3 regions of the Bradyrhizobium sp. ORS 111 genome follow, and region 2 is predicted to be linked to each of the others. Evidence: predicted binding sites of a transcription regulator. Region 2 holds the regulator's gene; each other region holds the start of a gene.
What was found. Region 2 encodes LexA, which represses DNA repair genes until DNA is damaged. Its sites were predicted from a motif close to TGTTCNNNNTGTGTTCNG; they were not measured.
Positions count from the first base shown of each region.

Region 1: dinB (DNA polymerase IV) is a predicted target of LexA. The motif match lies at 3,754-3,771, and genes of this name have one in related genera.
Region 3: P6U30_RS03660 (ATP-dependent Clp protease adaptor ClpS) is a predicted target of LexA. The motif match lies at 1,063-1,080, and genes of this name have one in related genera.

Region 1 covers NZ_CP120701.1:4,989,077-4,995,125, reverse strand. The annotation lists gene P6U30_RS23340 (2-hydroxyacid dehydrogenase) at 1-701, shown strand, start outside; gene P6U30_RS23335 (class II aldolase/adducin family protein) at 721-1,458, shown strand; gene P6U30_RS23330 (glycerol-3-phosphate dehydrogenase) at 1,455-2,963, shown strand; gene P6U30_RS23325 (hypothetical protein) at 3,511-3,720, opposite strand; gene dinB (DNA polymerase IV) at 3,834-5,084, shown strand; gene P6U30_RS23315 (energy-coupling factor ABC transporter ATP-binding protein) at 5,389-6,049, shown strand, end outside.
Region 2 covers NZ_CP120701.1:3,863,605-3,869,653, reverse strand. The annotation lists gene P6U30_RS18040 (HAD family hydrolase) at 1-195, shown strand, start outside; gene glp (gephyrin-like molybdotransferase Glp) at 224-1,435, shown strand; gene lexA (transcriptional repressor LexA) at 1,659-2,363, shown strand; gene P6U30_RS18025 (hypothetical protein) at 2,664-3,092, shown strand; gene P6U30_RS18020 (hypothetical protein) at 3,239-3,469, shown strand; gene P6U30_RS18015 (ComEC/Rec2 family competence protein) at 3,466-5,751, opposite strand; gene P6U30_RS18010 (glutamine--tRNA ligase/YqeY domain fusion protein) at 5,871-6,049, opposite strand, start outside.
Region 3 covers NZ_CP120701.1:791,561-797,609, forward strand. The annotation lists gene P6U30_RS03660 (ATP-dependent Clp protease adaptor ClpS) at 1-1,038, opposite strand, end outside; gene P6U30_RS03665 (mechanosensitive ion channel domain-containing protein) at 1,359-3,701, shown strand; gene P6U30_RS03670 (LLM class flavin-dependent oxidoreductase) at 4,126-5,226, shown strand; gene P6U30_RS03675 (flavin reductase family protein) at 5,310-5,864, shown strand.

The DNA.
Region 1 (6,049 bases), 1.1 Mb from region 2:
ATCACCGGGTGCTTGTCGTCAATACTCCTGGCCGCAACGCGAGCGCGGTGGCCGAGTTCACGATCGGCGCCATTCTCGCCGAAACGCGGCTGATCCGCAGCGGCCATGAAGCCCTGCGTGGCGGCGAATGGCGCGGCGACCTCTATCGCGCCGACCGGACAGGCCGCGAGCTCGGCGAGATGACGGTCGGTGTCGTCGGCTATGGCGCGATCGGCAGCCGCGTGGTGAGGCTACTCAAGGCGTTCGGCTGCAAGATCCTGGTGGCCGATCCCTATGTTCAGCTCACGGCACAGGACCGTAACGACGGTGTCGAGCATGTCGCGCTGACGGACCTTCTGGCGCGTGCCGACGTAATCAGCCTGCATGCAAGGGTCACGGCCGAGACGACCGGATTCATCGATCGCGCGGCGCTCGCGCGGATGAAACCGGATGCGGTCTTCATCAATACCGCGCGCGGCCCGCTGGTCGATTATGAGGCGCTCTACGAAGCGTTGTCCACCGGACGGCTTGGCGGCGCGATGCTTGACACATTCGCGGTCGAGCCGGTGCCGGCCGACTGGCCGCTGCTGCAATTGCCCAATGTCACGCTGACGCCGCATATCGCCGGCGCTTCCGTGCGTACCGTGACGTTTGCCGCCGATCAGGCGGCCGAGGAGGTTCGCCGCTTTCTGGCCGGCGAGCCGCCGCTCAATCCGTGCTGAAGACGAAAGGTGCCTTGATATGACCCGTGAGGAACGAGAGCTGCGCGAAGCAATCATCACCAAGTGCCGGTGGATGAATGCGTCGGGTCTCAACCAGGGAACGTCAGGCAACATCTCCGCCCGCTACAAGGACAGGATGTTGATCACGCCGTCGGCCACGCCCTATGACGCGATGAAGCCCGAAATGATCGCATCGATGCCGCTCGAGGGCGAGTATGGGGCGTGGGAAGGGCCGCTGCAGCCCTCCACCGAATGGCGCTTCCATCTCGACATCATGCGCGGCCGGCCCGACGTCGGCAGCGTCGTGCACACCCATTCGACCTACGCCACGGTGCTCGCCATCGCACGCAAGTCGATTCCCGCCTGTCACTACATGATGGCCGCATTCGGCGGCCACGACATTCGCTGCGCGGGCTATGCGCGCTATGGCACGGCGGAGCTGTCCGAACTCGCGCTCGCCGCACTCGAGGGTCGCAACGGCTGCCTGCTGGCCAATCACGGCATGATTGCCGTCGGCCCGAACCTGGACAAAGCAATGTGGCTCGCGGTCGAGCTCGAGACCATCGCGCGTCAATATTATCTCTCGCTTGCGCTCGAGACCCCGCACATTCTCAGCGAGGACCAGATCGCGGAAACGGCGCAGGGATTTTCGACTTATGGTCTCCAGGCGCCGAAGCCAAAGCCCGCGAAGGCGCGCACGGCTGGAAAAGCCGCAGCCCGCCGGCGGGTCGACAAGAAGCGCAGCGGGACGCGATGACTGCAGCCGCACCGGGCACGGGCAGCGACCACGGGCTCGTCGATGTCGCCATCATCGGTGGCGGCATCAATGGCGCCGGCATTGCCCGGGATGCGGCCGGCCGCGGCCTCAAGGTCTTGCTGTGCGAGAAGGATGACTTTGCCGAGGGCACCTCGTCGCGCTCGGGCAAGCTCGTGCATGGCGGGCTACGCTACCTCGAATACTACGAATTTCGGCTGGTCCGCGAGGCCCTGATCGAGCGGGAGGTGCTGCTGGCGTCGGCGCCGCATATCATCTGGCCGATGCGGTTCGTGCTGCCGCACTCACCCGAGCAACGGCCGGCGTGGCTGGTGCGGACCGGGCTGTTTCTCTACGATCATCTCGGCGGCCGCAAGCAACTCCCGCCGAGCCGCGGGCTCGATCTGTCCCGGGTGCCTGAGGGCGCGCCGCTACGTCCCGAATTTCACCGTGGCTTCGAGTATTCGGATTGCTGGGTCGACGATGCCAGGCTCGTGATTCTCAATCTGATCGATGCCGCCCGCAACGGCGCCCAGATATTGCCGCGAACGCGCGCGGTGGGCGCGCGGCGCGAGGGAGAGAGCTGGCGCCTCGAGATGCTGGCTGAGGACGGCCGCCTGCAGGTGGTGCGCGCGCGAGCGCTTATCAATGCGGCAGGCCCGTGGGTCCGCTACGTCGTGCAGGGCGTCGCAGGGTTGAACTCGGCGCACAATGTGCGGCTGGTCAAGGGCAGCCATGTCGTCGTGCCGAAGTTCTGGAGCGGTCCGCAGGCCTATCTGCTTCAGAACGAGGATCGCCGCGTCATCTTCGTCAACCCCTACGAGGGCGATCTCGCGCTGATCGGGACCACGGATATTCCCTATGACGGCCGCGCGGAGGACGTCGCGATCGACGGCGGCGAGATTGCCTATCTGCTCGGGATACTGCGCCGCTATTTTCGCGCGTCCCCGTCCGAAGAGGATATCGTGCACGCCTTTTCCGGCGTGCGACCACTCTATGACGATAATTCCGCGAACCCTTCCGCAGTGACGCGAGACTACGTTTTCGAAGTTCATGGAACGACGGAGCAGCCGCCGCTGCTCGCGATCTTCGGCGGCAAGATCACGACCTATCGCCGGCTCGCCGAGCACGCACTCGGTCGATTGCAGCCCTGGTTTCCCTTGATGTCATCGGCGTGGACGGCGCGAAAGCCGCTGCCGGGCGGCGACATCGGCGGCACCTTCGAGGGCTTTGCGACGGATCTGGCACGCGCCTATGCCGATCTGCCTCAACGGGTCGTCCATCACTATGCGCGCCTGTACGGTACGCGCGCACGCGATCTTCTTGGATCGGCACGCAGCGTGGCCGACCTCGGCCGCCATTTCGGCGGCAATTTCTACGAGCGCGAAGCTGTCTATCTCCGCGAGACCGAGTGGGCGACAAGGGCCGCTGATTTTCTTGAAAGGCGCACCAAGCACGGCCTGCACCTGACGCGCGCGCAACGCGACAGCTTTGCAAGCTATCTGTGAACGCCGCTGTGCTCCTAAAGCGCAATGAGATTGGGTTGAACTGGTGGCAGTCACCGCCTTAAGAGTGCCGCAGCGCCGAATTCATGCCGGCCTAGTAGGCCGTCGGCATCGCACCGTGCCGCTTGAAGAACTCCTGCGCTCTGCGCCAGAGCGTCGGCGCTACAACACTTCGACAGCACCGGGTGATGGTGCACACGATTCGATCCACGTCATCGCCCGCGCATGCTGGTGATCCAGTATTCCAGAGAAGCTGGTGCTTGAACCGAGAGGCCGCGGCGTACTGGATGGCCCGCCTGCGCGGGCCATGACGACTGCGAGAGAATGTCTATCCGTATTCTCGCGACATGATTTGTCCGAGCCTTGCATCTCGTTCCGCCATCAAGAAAGAAAGTGGGTGAGTGCCAGATCAAGTTCGGTCCGGTGCACTCACCCACTTTCATTCAAAGCGGGTCGACGACTTCACGCCGGTCCGAACTTGCAATGACAGAGTTGTATCCGCTCCTCGCAGTTCAAGGAGCAAAATCTATCGATGCCCCGAAGGCGAGGCCTAATCCCGCGCACGCCCTGTGCGTCGTCCGCGCGTGTAACCCTTCGAGGTCGCCGCGCAGATGTCCTCGAGTTCGGCCTCGAGAAGCCCCTTGGCGACGATCAGTGCGCGGACGGCGGCACGCGGATCGCCGTCGCACACCGCGATCACTTGATCGGCCACCGTGTCCAGCGGATCGCGCCTTTGCTGCGTCTTTGAAACGGCCGGCATGCCTAGAGCTTCCCGATTGACCGGCCTTGATGATGTTCCTATTTTGTTCTCATGTCAATCGCGGCCCTGCGATAGCGGCATCAAGTTTTGGTCAGCACAGGTGAGGGGTTGGGATGGCAACAGCAGGCACCATCCTCCACGCCGACCTGGATGCATTTTATGCGTCGGTTGAGCAACTGCTCGATCCATCCTTGCGCGGCCAGCCCATCGCCGTCGGTGGCGGAGTGGTGCTTGCCGCTTCGTACGAAGCGAGGGCGTTTGGAATCCGCGGCGGCATGTCGGGACGGCAGGCGCGCGAGCTGTGTCCGCAGCTCATCTTTGTCGGTGGCCACTTCAAGGACTACCAGCGGTTGGGTGACGCCGCCATCAGGGTGCTCGGTGATTTCACACCGCTCGTGGAGCGCATCTCGATCGATGAGGCCTTTGCCGATGTTGCCGGCTGCACTCATCTGTTCGGCACGCCCGCCGAAATCGCGGCGGCGATCCGCCGGCGCGTGCGGATCGAGCTTGGCCTGCCGATCTCGGTGGGCGTCGCGCGCACCAAGCACCTCGCCAAGATCGCCTCGCAGGTTGCCAAGCCTGACGGGCTCGTGGTGGTCGATCCCGCCCGTGAGCTGGAATTCCTGCATCAACTGCCGGTCGAATTGATGTGGGGCGTGGGCCCGGTCACCAAGGCTCGGCTGGCGGCGGTCGGCGTGTCGACGATCGGGCAGCTTGCCAAATTGCCCGGCTGGTCGCTCGAGCGGTTGCTCGGACCGGCCGCGGGGCAAAAACTGTCAGAGCTGGCCTGGAATCGTGATCCGCGGCAGCTCAAGCCTCACCGTCGGGCTCGATCGGCTGGCGCGCAGTCGGCGATCGGCAGGAAGCCCGCCGTTGAGCGCGTCATCCGGCCGACACTGCTTCACCTCGCGGACCGCGTCGCCACCCGGCTCCGGGCAAAGTCCAGGCCCGGCCGAACGATTACGGTGCGCGTGCGCTTCGCCGACTTGAGGTCGGTGACGCGCTCGACCACGCTCGATGCGCCGATCTCCGCCACTGTGATCCTCGCCGAACTCGCCGAGGAATTGGTGGGTGCGATCCTGGCGGATCATCCGGATGAGACGATCATCTCGCTGTTGGCGATCTCCGTCTCGCATCTCGAGGAGCACTGGGATCTTGCGCTCGAGCTCCCGTTGTTTGGGCTTGACGATCAGGCCCGGCGTCCCGGCAGTAGGCTTGGCCTGGCGCGTTGGGCGGCGGACTGTGCCATCGACCGGATCCGCGATCGCTTCGGATGGGATGCGATCGGGTACGGCTCGGTGGTGCTTGGCTTCTCTCGTTCGGTGCCTGACGCGTTCCGCAAGCTGGCCGAGAAGGATCTGTAGCCAGTGACGGTATCGCGATCGCCGGTCTGGGTGCGGGGCAAGCCAGCCGGAAGTGTCAGCTATCTCCGTTCCCCAATACCCATGGATAAGTCCGCTCAGATCCTACACATCCACCATTCATTCGACCGGGTGGAGTTTTCGGCGCGCACGGGCTACTGGTGGCGGGCTTCCTGGCCTGCGACAGGGGCTTTGAGAACGGCCGAAGACTATGGGATTCCTCGATATTTTGCGGTCAAGGCGCAGCCCCGGCGGGCACCAGGGCGATGTGGGCGAGCCTCGCCCTGCGGCGCCGTCTGTTGGGGTCGTGTTCGATCAGGTTTGCCTCAGTCGGGGAGGCAACCGGATTTTCGATGGCCTGTCGCTCGAGCTGCGTGAGCGGCGAATTGGGTTGGTCGGCGACAATGGCTCGGGCAAGAGCACGTTGTTGCGCCTCGCCAACGGCCTGCTGTCGCCCGAACACGGCGAGGTGATCGTCAACGGACATCGCACGACGCGGGCGGGCAGGGAACCGCACGCCGATGTCGGATTCGTGTTTCAGAATCCGGACCATCAAATCATCTTTCCGACCGTCGGCGAGGAAGTCGCCTTTGGGCTGATCGAGAGTGGCCGGACCGCGGCTCAGGCCAGGCAGGCGGCGAGCGATCTAATGGCCGATCACGGCTGCGCCGAGTGGATCGATCACGCGATCCACGACCTGTCGGAGGGGCAAAAGCAACTCGTCTGCATCCTGGCGATTCTCGCGACAGAGCCGAAGATCGTGCTGCTCGACGAACCATTCTCCAGCCTCGACCTGCCGACGCGGCTGTCGCTGTCGGCAAGGCTTGCGCGGTTGCCGCAGCAGATCGTGATGGCGAGCCATGACCTCGATCTGCTGAACGACTTCGATCGGGTGATCTGGCTGGAGAAGGGCGAGGTGAGGGCCGACGGCACGCCTTCGCAGGTGCTCCCGGAATACCGAGCGCACG
Region 2 (6,049 bases):
GCGATCGGCCTTCGAAAACCGGACGCCGAGGCCTACGATCATGTGGTAAAAGCGATCGGCGTGCCGGCGTCGCGGATCCTGTTCTTCGACGATACGGCGGCCAATATCGAGGGCGCGCGGGCGCGCGGCCTTCGTGCCATCCACGTGACATCGACGGATGACGTGGCAAGGGCACTCGCCGCACTTGGAATATGAAGACCTTGAGATTTGAGGAGCCCTGCCCGTGGCCCTGATGCCGGTTGCCGATGCCCTGTCTGCCGTTCTCGCCGGCGCCGAGCCGCTGCCGGAAGAGACGGTCGCGCTCGATGCCGCCTATCACCGCACGCTGGCACGCGATGTCGCCGCGCGGCGCACGCAGCCGCCGCAGCCGATGTCGGCGATGGACGGCTATGCGGTGCGCGCGGCCGCTGCGTCCGACCTGTCGGCTAGGCTGCGGGTGATCGGCGAAGTCGCGGCCGGGCGGCCGTTCGAGCGCACGGTCGGCGTGGGCGAAGCGGTACGGATCTTCACCGGCGGCGTGATCCCCGACGGCGCTGACGCCGTCATCATCCAGGAAGATACCAGGACTGACGGCGACCACATCACGATCACCGAGGCCGCCGCGAAGGGACGGCACATCCGCCTCGCGGGCGTCGACTTCCGCGAGGGCGATGTGCTCCTTGCGGCCGGCAGCCGCCTCTCCGACCGCGCGCTGTCGCTCGCCGCGGCCATGAACTATCCGGAACTCGCCGTGCGCCGCCGGCCGAAGGTCGCGGTGCTGGCAACCGGCGACGAGCTGGTGATGCCGGGCTGCAGCCCCGGCCCCGGCCAGATCGTCTATTCCAACGGCTACGCGCTGCGGGCGCTGGCCCGCGCCGAGGGCGCAGAGACCGTCGATCTCGGGATCGCTGCCGACACGGTGGCGGCCACCACCTCCGGTATCCGCCGGGCACGGGAGGCGGACGCCGACATCCTGATCACCACCGGCGGCGCCTCCGTCGGCGACCATGATCTCGTCAAGCAGTCGCTGGAGGCCGAGGGCGTCCAGATGGCGTTCTGGCGGATCGCGATGCGGCCGGGCAAGCCAATGATGCACGGCCGATTGGGAACGATGCGGGTGATCGGCCTGCCCGGAAATCCGGTGTCGTCCTATGTCTGCGCCTTCCTGTTTCTGGTGCCGTTGATTCGGGCCCTCAGCGGCCGAAACGTGATTCATCATGTCCGCAAGAGCGCCCTGCTCGGCCATGACCTCGCCGCCAACGATCAGCGCGAGGACTATCTCCGGGCCCGCCTCGAGGAGCGTGGCGACGGCACGTTGATCGCAACACCCGTCAGCCAGCAGGACAGCTCGCTGCTGGGAAATCTCGCTGCGGCACGGGCACTTGTGATCCGTCCGCCGTTCGCACCCGCGGCCGTCCAAGGCGAGGCGTGCGAGATTCTGACACTGCCCGAATGAGACGTTGCCGCCGCGCCGATCAGGCACTGTCGGCTGCATTCACCGGAAATTAAGTGGTTGCGGAACACATATCGAACATATAGTGTCCGTTCATGATTTGTTTCGAGTACTGGTGTCCACGAATGGGAGCGCACTGAGGAGTGTCAGAAGTTTTCGCGCTCCCGATCAGGCTCCCTGAAGGTCTCGGAATCGAACGACGCTATCAACCGGGGGAATACTCGAGATGCTCACGCGCAAACAGTACGAACTTCTGCGTTTCATCAATGAACGTCTGAAAGAGGCCGGCGTCCCGCCCTCCTTCGACGAGATGAAGGATGCGCTCGACCTGCGCTCGAAGTCCGGTATCCACCGCCTCATTACAGCGCTGGAAGAGCGCGGCTTCATCCGCCGCCTGCCGAACCGCGCCCGCGCCATCGAGGTGATCAAGCTTCCCGAGCTGTCGGCCGGCGGCAGCAACGGCCGCCGCGGCTTCACCCCGAGCGTGATCGAGGGCACGCTCGGCAAGCGCAGCAGCACGCCGCCGATCGCCGAGGATGATGGCAACCGTCCGGTCGCCGTCCCCGTGATGGGCCGGATTGCGGCCGGTACGCCGATTGAGGCACTGCAGACGCGCAGCCATACCATCAGCGTGCCACCGGACATGCTCGGCGCCGGCGAGCATTATGCCCTGGAGGTGCGTGGCGACTCCATGGTCGACGCCGGCATCCTCGACGGCGATATGGCGCTGATCCAGCGCAACGACACCGCCAATACCGGCGACATTGTGGTGGCGCTGATCGACGAGGAGGAAGCGACGCTAAAGCGTTTCCGGCGCCGCGGCGCATCGATCGCGCTCGAGCCGGCCAACACCGCCTATGAAGTGCGCATCCTGCCGCCAAACCGCGTGCGAATCCAGGGCAAGCTGATCGGGCTCTATCGCAAATACTGACCGCGCCCCTGGTCCAGGCGCGACCGCGTGCAGCGCGTCGTGCGTATGTGCAGTCGCACATCCATTGCGAGGGAACGAGCAGCGCGCAACGCCGTTGCTTCATGGACTGCGCTGCGTGAGTGCCTCCGGCGCGTCCTGATACCACCGGGACGGTGTAGCGTGTTTGTGATCGGAGGCTCGCGCGGCCAGTCGTACAATCGCCCAGAAACGGGAAGAACCTCGTTTGCTGTCGTCCACTCTGGTAGAGGCCCACGCCTCAGGAGAGGCACGGGTCGCTATCTCGAAATGAGGAGCCATCCGATGTGTGACTATAGTCTGCACGCCGTGGCATCGCGCCCCGCCATTGTCGGAGAGACGCTGATCACCACGACATTCCGCGGCACGTCAACCCGCGGCTTTGCTTCGGAGAGCGATCCGACTGTCGCGGTCTGCATGCTGCCCGGCACCGAGCTCGCGTTCGTCGAGAACGTCCGCTACGACAGCCGCTGGATCTGGACCAAGACAATCGGCTTCCGCGTCGGCGTGTTCAACGAAGTCGAGCCCGACGTGCCCGATCGTCATCATGATGCGGTCGAATTCCCCGACGGCAGCCACGTGCTGGTGACCCAGCTCGTCGAAGGACAACGCGTCACCGTGCTGCAGCTACCTGCCCTCCACCCGCCCGTCGTCGAGAAGCCGAAGGCGGTCGAGCGGCGGCCCTCTGCATTCGCGTCGCTGTTTTTGGGTTGAGCGCATCATGGCCGCTGGATGAATTGTCCGGCGGCGGTGACCTAAGCGATTTCGAGCGACCCCGGACTTAAGGCTCCGGGGCGCATCGGGGATTTGCGTTAGACCGCGCCTTGGCGCATCATCGGACACGGACAAGGACGTGCTCGGTGGTCGACAAGGTCACATGGCAAAGGGCTGGACGCGTCACGGAGCCGGGCCGCTACATGTTCCGGTTCGGCTGGCTGACGGTGACGGCCGACGACCTGAAGGTCTGGCAGCAATTTCCCGAAGCGACGTTCACCCTCGTCAGAAAGCCAAACGCGAACCCGGACTCGGACGAGTACCATCTCGGCGCCTTTGACCTGCCGACCACCACTCCTCTGCCCGATCAGCCTTAGTCGTCGCCTTGCAGATCAGCCTCTGCCGGGGTCGCGTCGACCGCCGGGCGCGGCGCGCGGCCGGGTACGCGCAGCGTGGCCTCGTCCTCGGTATCGCCGGGAACCGCCGGCGACCACGGCCGGTCGATCCCGCCGGGCCTGACCGCATCGACGGCAAAGCCGCCGCCGGTGCGGCGCAGCATCAGGGCGCCGTGGCGCCGCAGCCGCTCGGCATCGATCACGGAGGCCGCGCAGCCCTGCGGCACCGGACGGGCCGTCAGAATCAGCGCCGCCCGCTCGCAATCGTCGACCAGCGCCTCGGGCCGCATCGCCAACGAAACCAGCATGCCTCCGGTCCCCTCAGCCACGCAGCCGCTCTCGTCGCAGGAGACCCCGTCCGCGAGCGAGGGATCGGCGGCCGTCCGCGCATCGGCATCCGCCGCCAGCCATTCCTTCACCAGAAAGGCATCCTTGCCGCTTCGCATCAGATGCAGCCGCCCGTCGCCGCCGCGGACCGCGACATTGCGGCCGTCGGCGGAGACCAGGACGTCCGGCTGCGGCACCCGCAGCGCCCAGATCAGCGCCACCGCAAGCAGGGCCGCGCCCGACCAGCGCAGCGGCGTCCGAAGCAGGCCGAGCAGGACGAGGCCGGCGCTCGCCACGATCAGCGGCCCGGTGCCGAACGCGGCCATCCGCCCGACCGCGCCCGGCAGGGCCGCGACCCACTGCGTGACCACGATCATCCAGTCGATGCCGACGCCCATGATCGCCCAGAACACGCCGTCGAACCCGAACGGCATGGCTGCGAGCCCGAGCAGGCCCGCCGGCATCACCACCGCCGACACCACCGGCATCGCCGCGAGATTGGCGAGCAGCCCGTAGGGCGTCACGCGATGGAAATGGAAGGCGGCATAGGGCGTGGTCGCGAGCCCGGCGACCAGCGAGGCCAACACCAGCATCGCGATCTCACGCCCGCCCCACAACGCCACCCGCGCCGTCACCGAATGATCGGGTGAGGCGAGCAGGCTCGGCATCCCGATCTGCACCAGCGCCACCAGCCCGAGGGTCGCCGCAAACGACATCTGAAAGCTCGGATGCACCAGCGCTTCGGGCGCGATCACGAGCACGATCAGCGCAGCCACCGCCAGCGTGCGAAAGGTGATCGCACGGCGGTCGACGATCACGGCGATCAGCACCACCGCCGTCATGAAAAACGATCGCTGGGTCGCGACCTCCGCCCCTGACAGCATGAGGTAGAAGGCGGCGGCGACGAGCGCCGCGGCGGCCGCCCATTTCTTGATCGGATGGCCCGCCGCGAGCGCCGGGAACAGCGCGAGCAGCGCGCGCACGGCAAAGAACACCACGCCCGCGACGACGGCCATGTGGTAGCCGGAGATCGACAGCACGTGGCCAAGCCCCGAGATGAACATCGCGTCGTTGACCGGCGCCGTGATCGCATCGCGCCGGCCGGTGAGCAGCGCGGTCGCGATCGCGCGCTGGTCGCCGTCGAGCGTGGTGCGGATGCGTGCATCGATCGCGTCGCGCAGGCCCTGCATGAGGGCGGAGTAGCGCAAGGCGAGGCCGCCGCTCGCCGGCGGCTCCGTCGTCTTGACCGAGCCCATCACGAAGCCGGAGGCGCCGATGCCCTGGAAATAGAGATCGCGGCCGAAATCATAGGAGCCCGGGCGCTGCGGGCCGAGCGGCGGCAACAGCCGCGCCTTCAATTGGACGAAGCTGCCGACTTCTGGGGCGGTGCCCTTCTTCACCGAAAGCCGTACGCGCTCGAGCTTCGTCGTGTCGCGCGGGCTCTCGATCGAGACGACACGTAACACGAAGCGGTCGGTCTTCTCGCGGATATCGCGCGTCTCGACGAAGCCGGTCAGCGCCACCGAGAACATCGGCCGCGCCAGCACGGTATGCGCGACGCGCGCCGTCCTCCAGGTCGCGGTGGCGAAGCCCGCGGCCACCGCTGCCACCATCACGATCACCGGAAACAGCCGCTGCCGCCTCAGCAGGAACGCGAGAACACACAACGCGACCGCGACGGCGCCGGTGACCCACAGCACCGGCTCATGCTCGGCCGCGAAATAGAACGCGATGCCGGTGCCGAATGCCACCGGCACCCATGGCAACAGCCGTCCGGCGCCGGCCTCGGCGCGGGCCCACTGCCGCAATGTCTCGACGACGGGCGGCCAGACGCTGAGGCGCGCCGGGACGTAGCCACCGGCCGGAATGGCCGCGCGCGGCGGCCATGTCCCCGCGTAGCCGCGTTTGCCGCCCGGCGTCGTGCCCTGCTCCGCCATCTCGCTTGCGATCCCTGCCGGGTCGCAAAGCTAGCGGATGCCGCAGTCAGCCGACTAGCGGAACGAAGCGGAAACGCCTGCGGGACACCACTGCTGATCGAGAAGGGAGGATTGAAGGGTTAGCCCTTCCCGCCGACTTCCTTGGCGAAGGTGTCGCGCAGGCCGATCGTCCGATTGAACACGAGCTTGTCGGGGGTGGAGTCCGGATCGCGCACGAAATAGCCCTGCCGCTCGAACTGCATCGCCTCGGGCGAATTGCTTTCGGCGATCGCCGGCTCGACGCGCGCGTCCGTCAGCA
Region 3 (6,049 bases), 3.1 Mb from region 2:
GCTTCCGACGAAATCGAGCACGTTGCGCTCGAGCAGCCGCAGCGTCCGGTCCGGCAGGATCACGGCGTCACGATCGACCGTCGGCAGGCGATGCACGGTGACGCCGCGCGAGCGTCCGCGGTAGTCGGCGTCGCCGTCGAGCGAGAGGATCTTGCCGCGATAGGAGCGCGCGGCATGCACCGCCGCTTCCAGCTCGGCAAGGGTCCGTTGCACGAGGGCATTGCCGGCGGCGCCGGCGGGCACCGCGAGTTCGATGCGCAAGGTCGGCTCGTAACCGTACTCGCGATGGAAGCTGAGCAGCACGGCGTAGCGCAGCTCTCCGGTTCGGCACAGCCACAATCCATTGACGAGGCACTTCACCGGTTCGGCCTCGCCGACATCGACGTCGTGATATTGCGGCGGCGCGATTGCCGGCGCATCGCGGCTGTCCTTCATCAGCGCTGCGAACTCGATGGTCTCGTAGCGAGAGGCTTCGTGGATGCCGAAGAAGTGGAGCGGCGTGGTGAACAGCCTGTCGATCGCAATCTGGACGTCGGCGCGCATATGACCCGGAAACTTCCGCGACCGTGTCAGGATCTGGTTGCGCGGTATTCCGGCGAAATGCCATTCGAGCGCGACGAAGGCGTATCTGAACTCGTCGCTCGGCAATTCCTCCGAGCTGCGGCGTGCGGCGAGCAGGCAGTCGCTGCACAGCGAGGCTGTCGTGCCCGACAGAAATATCTCTTTAACCGCCCTCGGCGCTTCGCAGAGATCGCAGGGACGGCTGGCGTCGGCGGATTCGGCGGTGATGAGCAACGGTTGGCCCTTGGAGCGGATCAACCACTTCGCGCTCGTGAGCAATGCACGCGCGACCGGCGCGGGATAGGGACCGCACGGAATTGCGCCGTTGGCCTCGATCAACGCAGCGGAGGCGATCGCATCTTGCTGAGATTTGCCGAACACCGTGCGCAACAAGTCCTGCACGAATTCCAGTGGCGTCTCGCCGTCGTCGTGAATGAAGAGCTGTACCGGACCATCGTCGGCAAAGACGTCGTGCATGAGACCCCCAAACAACCGAAATAAAGGAACAAAATAAGAACATCATAGAGGGCCCAGCGCGTCAAGCGAAAGATTGCCCCACTTCAGCCCTGGCGTGTGGCGAGCCGCTCGGCCGGCGTGCCCACAACGCATCCCGCATGCGTAAACGCGGCTCAACACTTATGACGATTGTGTTGCGGCAAATGCCAAGAGATCGCCGTCACGGCGGCAAACTTCCGACACATCATCAAGGCGAAAAGGATCGATCCGACATGACGCGAGCGCGAGGGCAGATTCCAGGCCTGGGATTTGCTGTCGCGCAATTATTTTAAGAGGCTCTCGTGTCGCACAAACTTCGTTTTGCGATCCTTCTCGTCCTCGCCCTGTTCGTTTCTCCCGCCGTCGCGCAGCCCAGCGCCAAACCGGCACCGCCGCAGCAGCAGGCCAATACCGGCGATACGCTGACGCCGGAGCAGGCCAAGCGCGCGCTCGAGACGCTGCAGGACGACAAGAAGCGCGGCGAGATCATCAACACGCTGCGCGCGATCGCCAATGCCTCGCCGCAGGCGGCGCAGCCCGAGCCGGAGCACCACTCCCCGATCCCGCTCACCGCCGACAGCCTCGGCGCGCAGCTCCTGCTGATGGTGTCGGAGCAGGTCACCGATATGTCGCGCGAGGTCGCCGACATCGCGCGGACGCTGACGCATTTCCCGGCGTTCTATTACTGGTTCGTGCGCACCGCCAATGATCCGGCGGCCTATGGTCTCCTGATCGACATCGCCTGGAAGCTTGCGCTGGTGCTCGGCTGTGCGCTGGCCGTCGAATGGGTGGCGTTCCGCCTGATCAAGCGGCCGGTGGCGTTTTTGGAATCGCGCCTGCCGCAGACCGCGCGCGTGCCGGTGCAGGCGCTCGCGGTCGCCGCTCCGCCGTCCTCGGTCGCCGACGTCACGCCGGAGCCAGAGTTGCAGCGCCGCCGGCTCAGCCTGGCGCGAGCCTGGCAATCTGTGGTCCGGCTGCCTTTCGTGCTGGGGCGCCTGCTGCTCGAACTGCTGCCGGTGGTCGTGTTCGTCGGCGTCGCCACCGCGCTGCTCGGCACCGAGATCGGCGACCAGTCGACCACACGGCTGGTGATCCTCGCCGTCGTCAACGCCTATGCCTTCTCGCGCGTCCTGATCTGCGCAGTGCGGGCGCTGGCCGGGCCGTTCGGCCTGTTCCGCATCCGCGCCGAGACCGCGGCCTATATCGAGATCTGGACCCGGCGCATCGTCGCCGTCGGTGTCTCCGGCGTCTGCTTTGCCAATGTCGCGCTACTGCTCGGCCTGCATCGCGCCGGCTATGCTGCGCTGCTGCGGCTCGTGATGCTGATCGTGCATCTCTTCCTCGTCGTCATCATCCTGCAGTGCCGCCGCCAGGTGGCGGACGCCATCCGCGCCCCGGCCGATCGCGTCGGCCTTGCCGCGCGGATCCGCAACCGCGTCGCCGGCCTCTGGCATGTCTTGGCGATCGCGCTCGACCTCGCGTTGTGGGCGGTGTGGGCGCTCAACATCCGCAACGGCTATTCGCTGCTGCTGCAATATTTCGTCGGCACCATCGCGGTGCTGCTGGTGACGCGCCTCATCACCATGGTGGTGCTGAGCCTGATCGATCGCGGATTCCGCATCAGCCCGGAGCTGCTGCAGCGCTTCCCGGGACTGGAGATTCGCGCCAACCGCTATCTGCCGCTGCTGCGCAAGATCGTCTCGGCGGTGATCGCCTTCATCGGCTTCGTCGCATTGCTCGAGGTGTGGGGCGTCGACGCCATCGTCTGGTTCTATGGCGGCCAGATCGGCAGCCGGCTGATCTCGGCGCTGGTGACGATCGGCATCGCCGCGCTCGCCGCCGCCGTGATCTGGGAGGTCGCCAACGCGCTGATGGACCGGCAGATCAACACGCTGTCGCGCGAGGGACATTTTGCCCGGGCGGCGCGGCTGCGCACCTTCCAGCCGATGCTGCGCACCGCGCTGTTGTGCCTGATCGTCGCGGTGGTCGGGCTGACCGCGCTGAGCGAGATCGGCGTCAATGTCGCCCCGCTGCTCGCCGGCGCCGGCATCGTCGGCATCGCGATCGGCTTCGGCTCGCAGAAGCTGGTGCAGGACCTTATCACCGGGCTGTTTCTGCTGCTGGAGAACACGGTGCAGGTCGGCGACGCGGTGACGGTGTCGGGGCTGTCCGGTGTGGTCGAGAACGTCTCGATCCGCACCATGCGGCTGCGCGCGGGCGACGGCTCGGTGCACGTCGTGCCGTTCAGCGCGGTGACGACCATCACCAATGCGAGCCGCGGTGCCGGCAATGCCGCGGTCAGCGTCAACGTCGCCTTCAAGGAAGACACCGACCGCGCCGGCGAGATCCTGAAGGATATCGTCGCCGAGATGCGCCGCGAGTCCACCTATCGCCCGTTGATCCGCGGCGACCTGGAATTGTGGGGCGTCGACAAGGTCGATGGCTCGGTGGTGACGATCGTCGGCCAGATCCGTTGCACCGATGGCGGCCGTTGGCCGGTGCAGCGCGAATTCAATCGCCGCATGAAGCGGCGCTTCCAGGAGGAGGGAATCGAGATCGCCTCCGCCAGCCAGACCTTCCTGATGCAGATTCCGGCACCGACCGAACCCGAAGCCAACGCGTCGCCGCGCCGCGCGACGGGGTAGGCCGCCAGTTCTGCGTGCATCAATCGCGCAGCGCGGGCTTCGTTTCACCTCGCCCCGCCTGCGGGGAGAGGTCGAAACGCACCGTTAGATGCGTTCCGGGTGCGGGGAGATTCCGCGAACGCATCTATCAGTGAGTATGCGGACGCACCCCCTCACCCCAACCCTCTCCCCGTAAGAACGGGGCGAGGAGTAAACTGCCGGAGCTGAACGCCGGCGGCCCGTCTCACGGCTGCGACACCGTCTCGCGACTCTGAGACGGCCCGCGCATCCCTGTGCCCACACATCGACCGCACCCGGTCGAAAACCCGGCCTTCCCTCGCATTATCGGCGATTCCCGTGCTGGCACGGCGCTTGCTCACTTCGCTTTTCGAATGCGCGGCAAGACGCATTGCACCACTGAATTTCCAGAGAGAAGGAACACGCCATGGAGCTTGGATATTTCACCATGCCCTCGCATCCGCCGGAGTGCGGATTGAAGGAGGGCCACGATTGGGACCTGCAGACGCTGCGCTGGCTCGATGAGCTCGGCTATCAGGAGGCCTGGATCGGCGAGCATCATACCGCGCCGTGGGAGCCGCATCCGTCGCCCGACCTGTTGATCGCGCAGGCGCTCTTGCAGACCAAGACCATCCGCATCGGGCCCGGCGGCTTCCTGCTGCCCTATCATCACCCCGCCGAGCTCGCCAACCGCGTCGCGGTGCTCGATCACCTGTCGAACGGACGGCTCAACTTCGGCGTCGCCGCGAGCGGCCTGCCGAGCGACTGGGCGATGTTCAATGTCGACGGCATGTCGGGCCAGAACCGCGACATGACCCGCGAGGCGCTCGAGATCATCCTGAAGATGTGGACCGATCCGGCGCCGTGGACCCACAAGGGCAAGTACTGGACGGTGACCAAGCCGGACACGATGTTCGACTTCCTCAAGCCGCACATCAAGCCGGTGCAGGCGCCGTATCCGCCGATCGGGGTTGCCGGCCTGTCGAAGAACTCAGATACGCTGAAGCTCGCCGGCGAGCGCGGCTTCATCCCGATGAGCCTCAACCTCAACCCGGCCTATGTCGGCAGCCACTGGGAGTCGGTCGAGGCCGGCGCCGCCAAGACCGGCCGCAAGCCGAGCCGCAAGGACTGGCGAATGGTGCGCGAGGTGTTCGTCGCCGACACCGACGAGGAGGCCTGGAAGCTTTCGGTCGGCGACATGATGGGCCGGATGATGAGCGAATACTTCCTGCCGTTGCTCGGTCATTTCGGCTTCAAGGACTATCTGAAGCACGCGCCCGACGTGCCCGACAGCGACGTTACGGTTGAATATTGCGCGCGCCGGAATTGGATCGTCGGCTCGCCGGCGACCGTCACCGAGAAGATCGAGAAGATCTATCAGGAGGTCGGCGGCTTCGGCGTGCTGTTGGTGTTCGGCTTCGATTACAAGCACAAGCCGGAGGCCTGGCGGCGCTCGCTGGAATTGCTCAAGAACGAGGTGATGCCGCGCCTGAAGCATCTCGGCGCCGAGTTCGAGAAGGCTGCATGACTGGTGCGCAGGGTGCGGGGCTTGCCTCGCACCCTGCGTCGCATATCTTGATGCGAGGTATTTTCGACACCGGGGTTCGCGGCATGACCGTCGATGCACAGAGTTTCAAGCAGGCCATGCGCCATTGCGCCGGCGCCGTCGCGCTGGTGACGGTCGGCTCCGAGCCCGGACGGCGCACCGGCCTCACCGTGACCTCGGCCTGCTCGCTCTCGGACAATCCGCCCTCGGTCCTGGTCTGCGTGAACCGCAATGCCAGCGCGCATGAACGTATCCGCGAGGAGCGGCACTTCGTCGTGAACTTCCTGAACGAGGAGCATGCACTGCTGGCGCTGACCTTCTCCGGCCAGAAAGGCGTCAACGGCGATGACCGGTTTGCGTTTGGGCGCTGGACCATCGGCGCCACCGGAGCCCCCGTGCTGGAAGATGCGGTCGCCGCCTTCGACTGCGTGCTGACGCAGGAGCTCGAGACCAAGACCCATTCGGTCTTCATCGGCGAGGTCCAGCATGTCCGCGCCGCGACCGCGGTCGATCCGCTGGTCTATCTGCGCAGCGGCTTCCACAGCGTCCGCGACATCCGCGATCCCGTCACGCTCGGCGACCTCGACGCGCGGCGCGTGAGCTGGAACGAGTTTTCCTGAAGGTGATATCCCGGCAGCGGCTGACGCTTTCGGTACCCCAGCATACTGGCCGGGACGCACCCGTCAGTCTGCGCGACGGCAAAAGCTTCAGCAAGCGTAGCTCCGGATGAGCCAACGGGTCGATCAAATACACGCCCGATGACAGGTTCCGCGACGTCAGAGCCGCCCGTCGCATGCTACGGTGT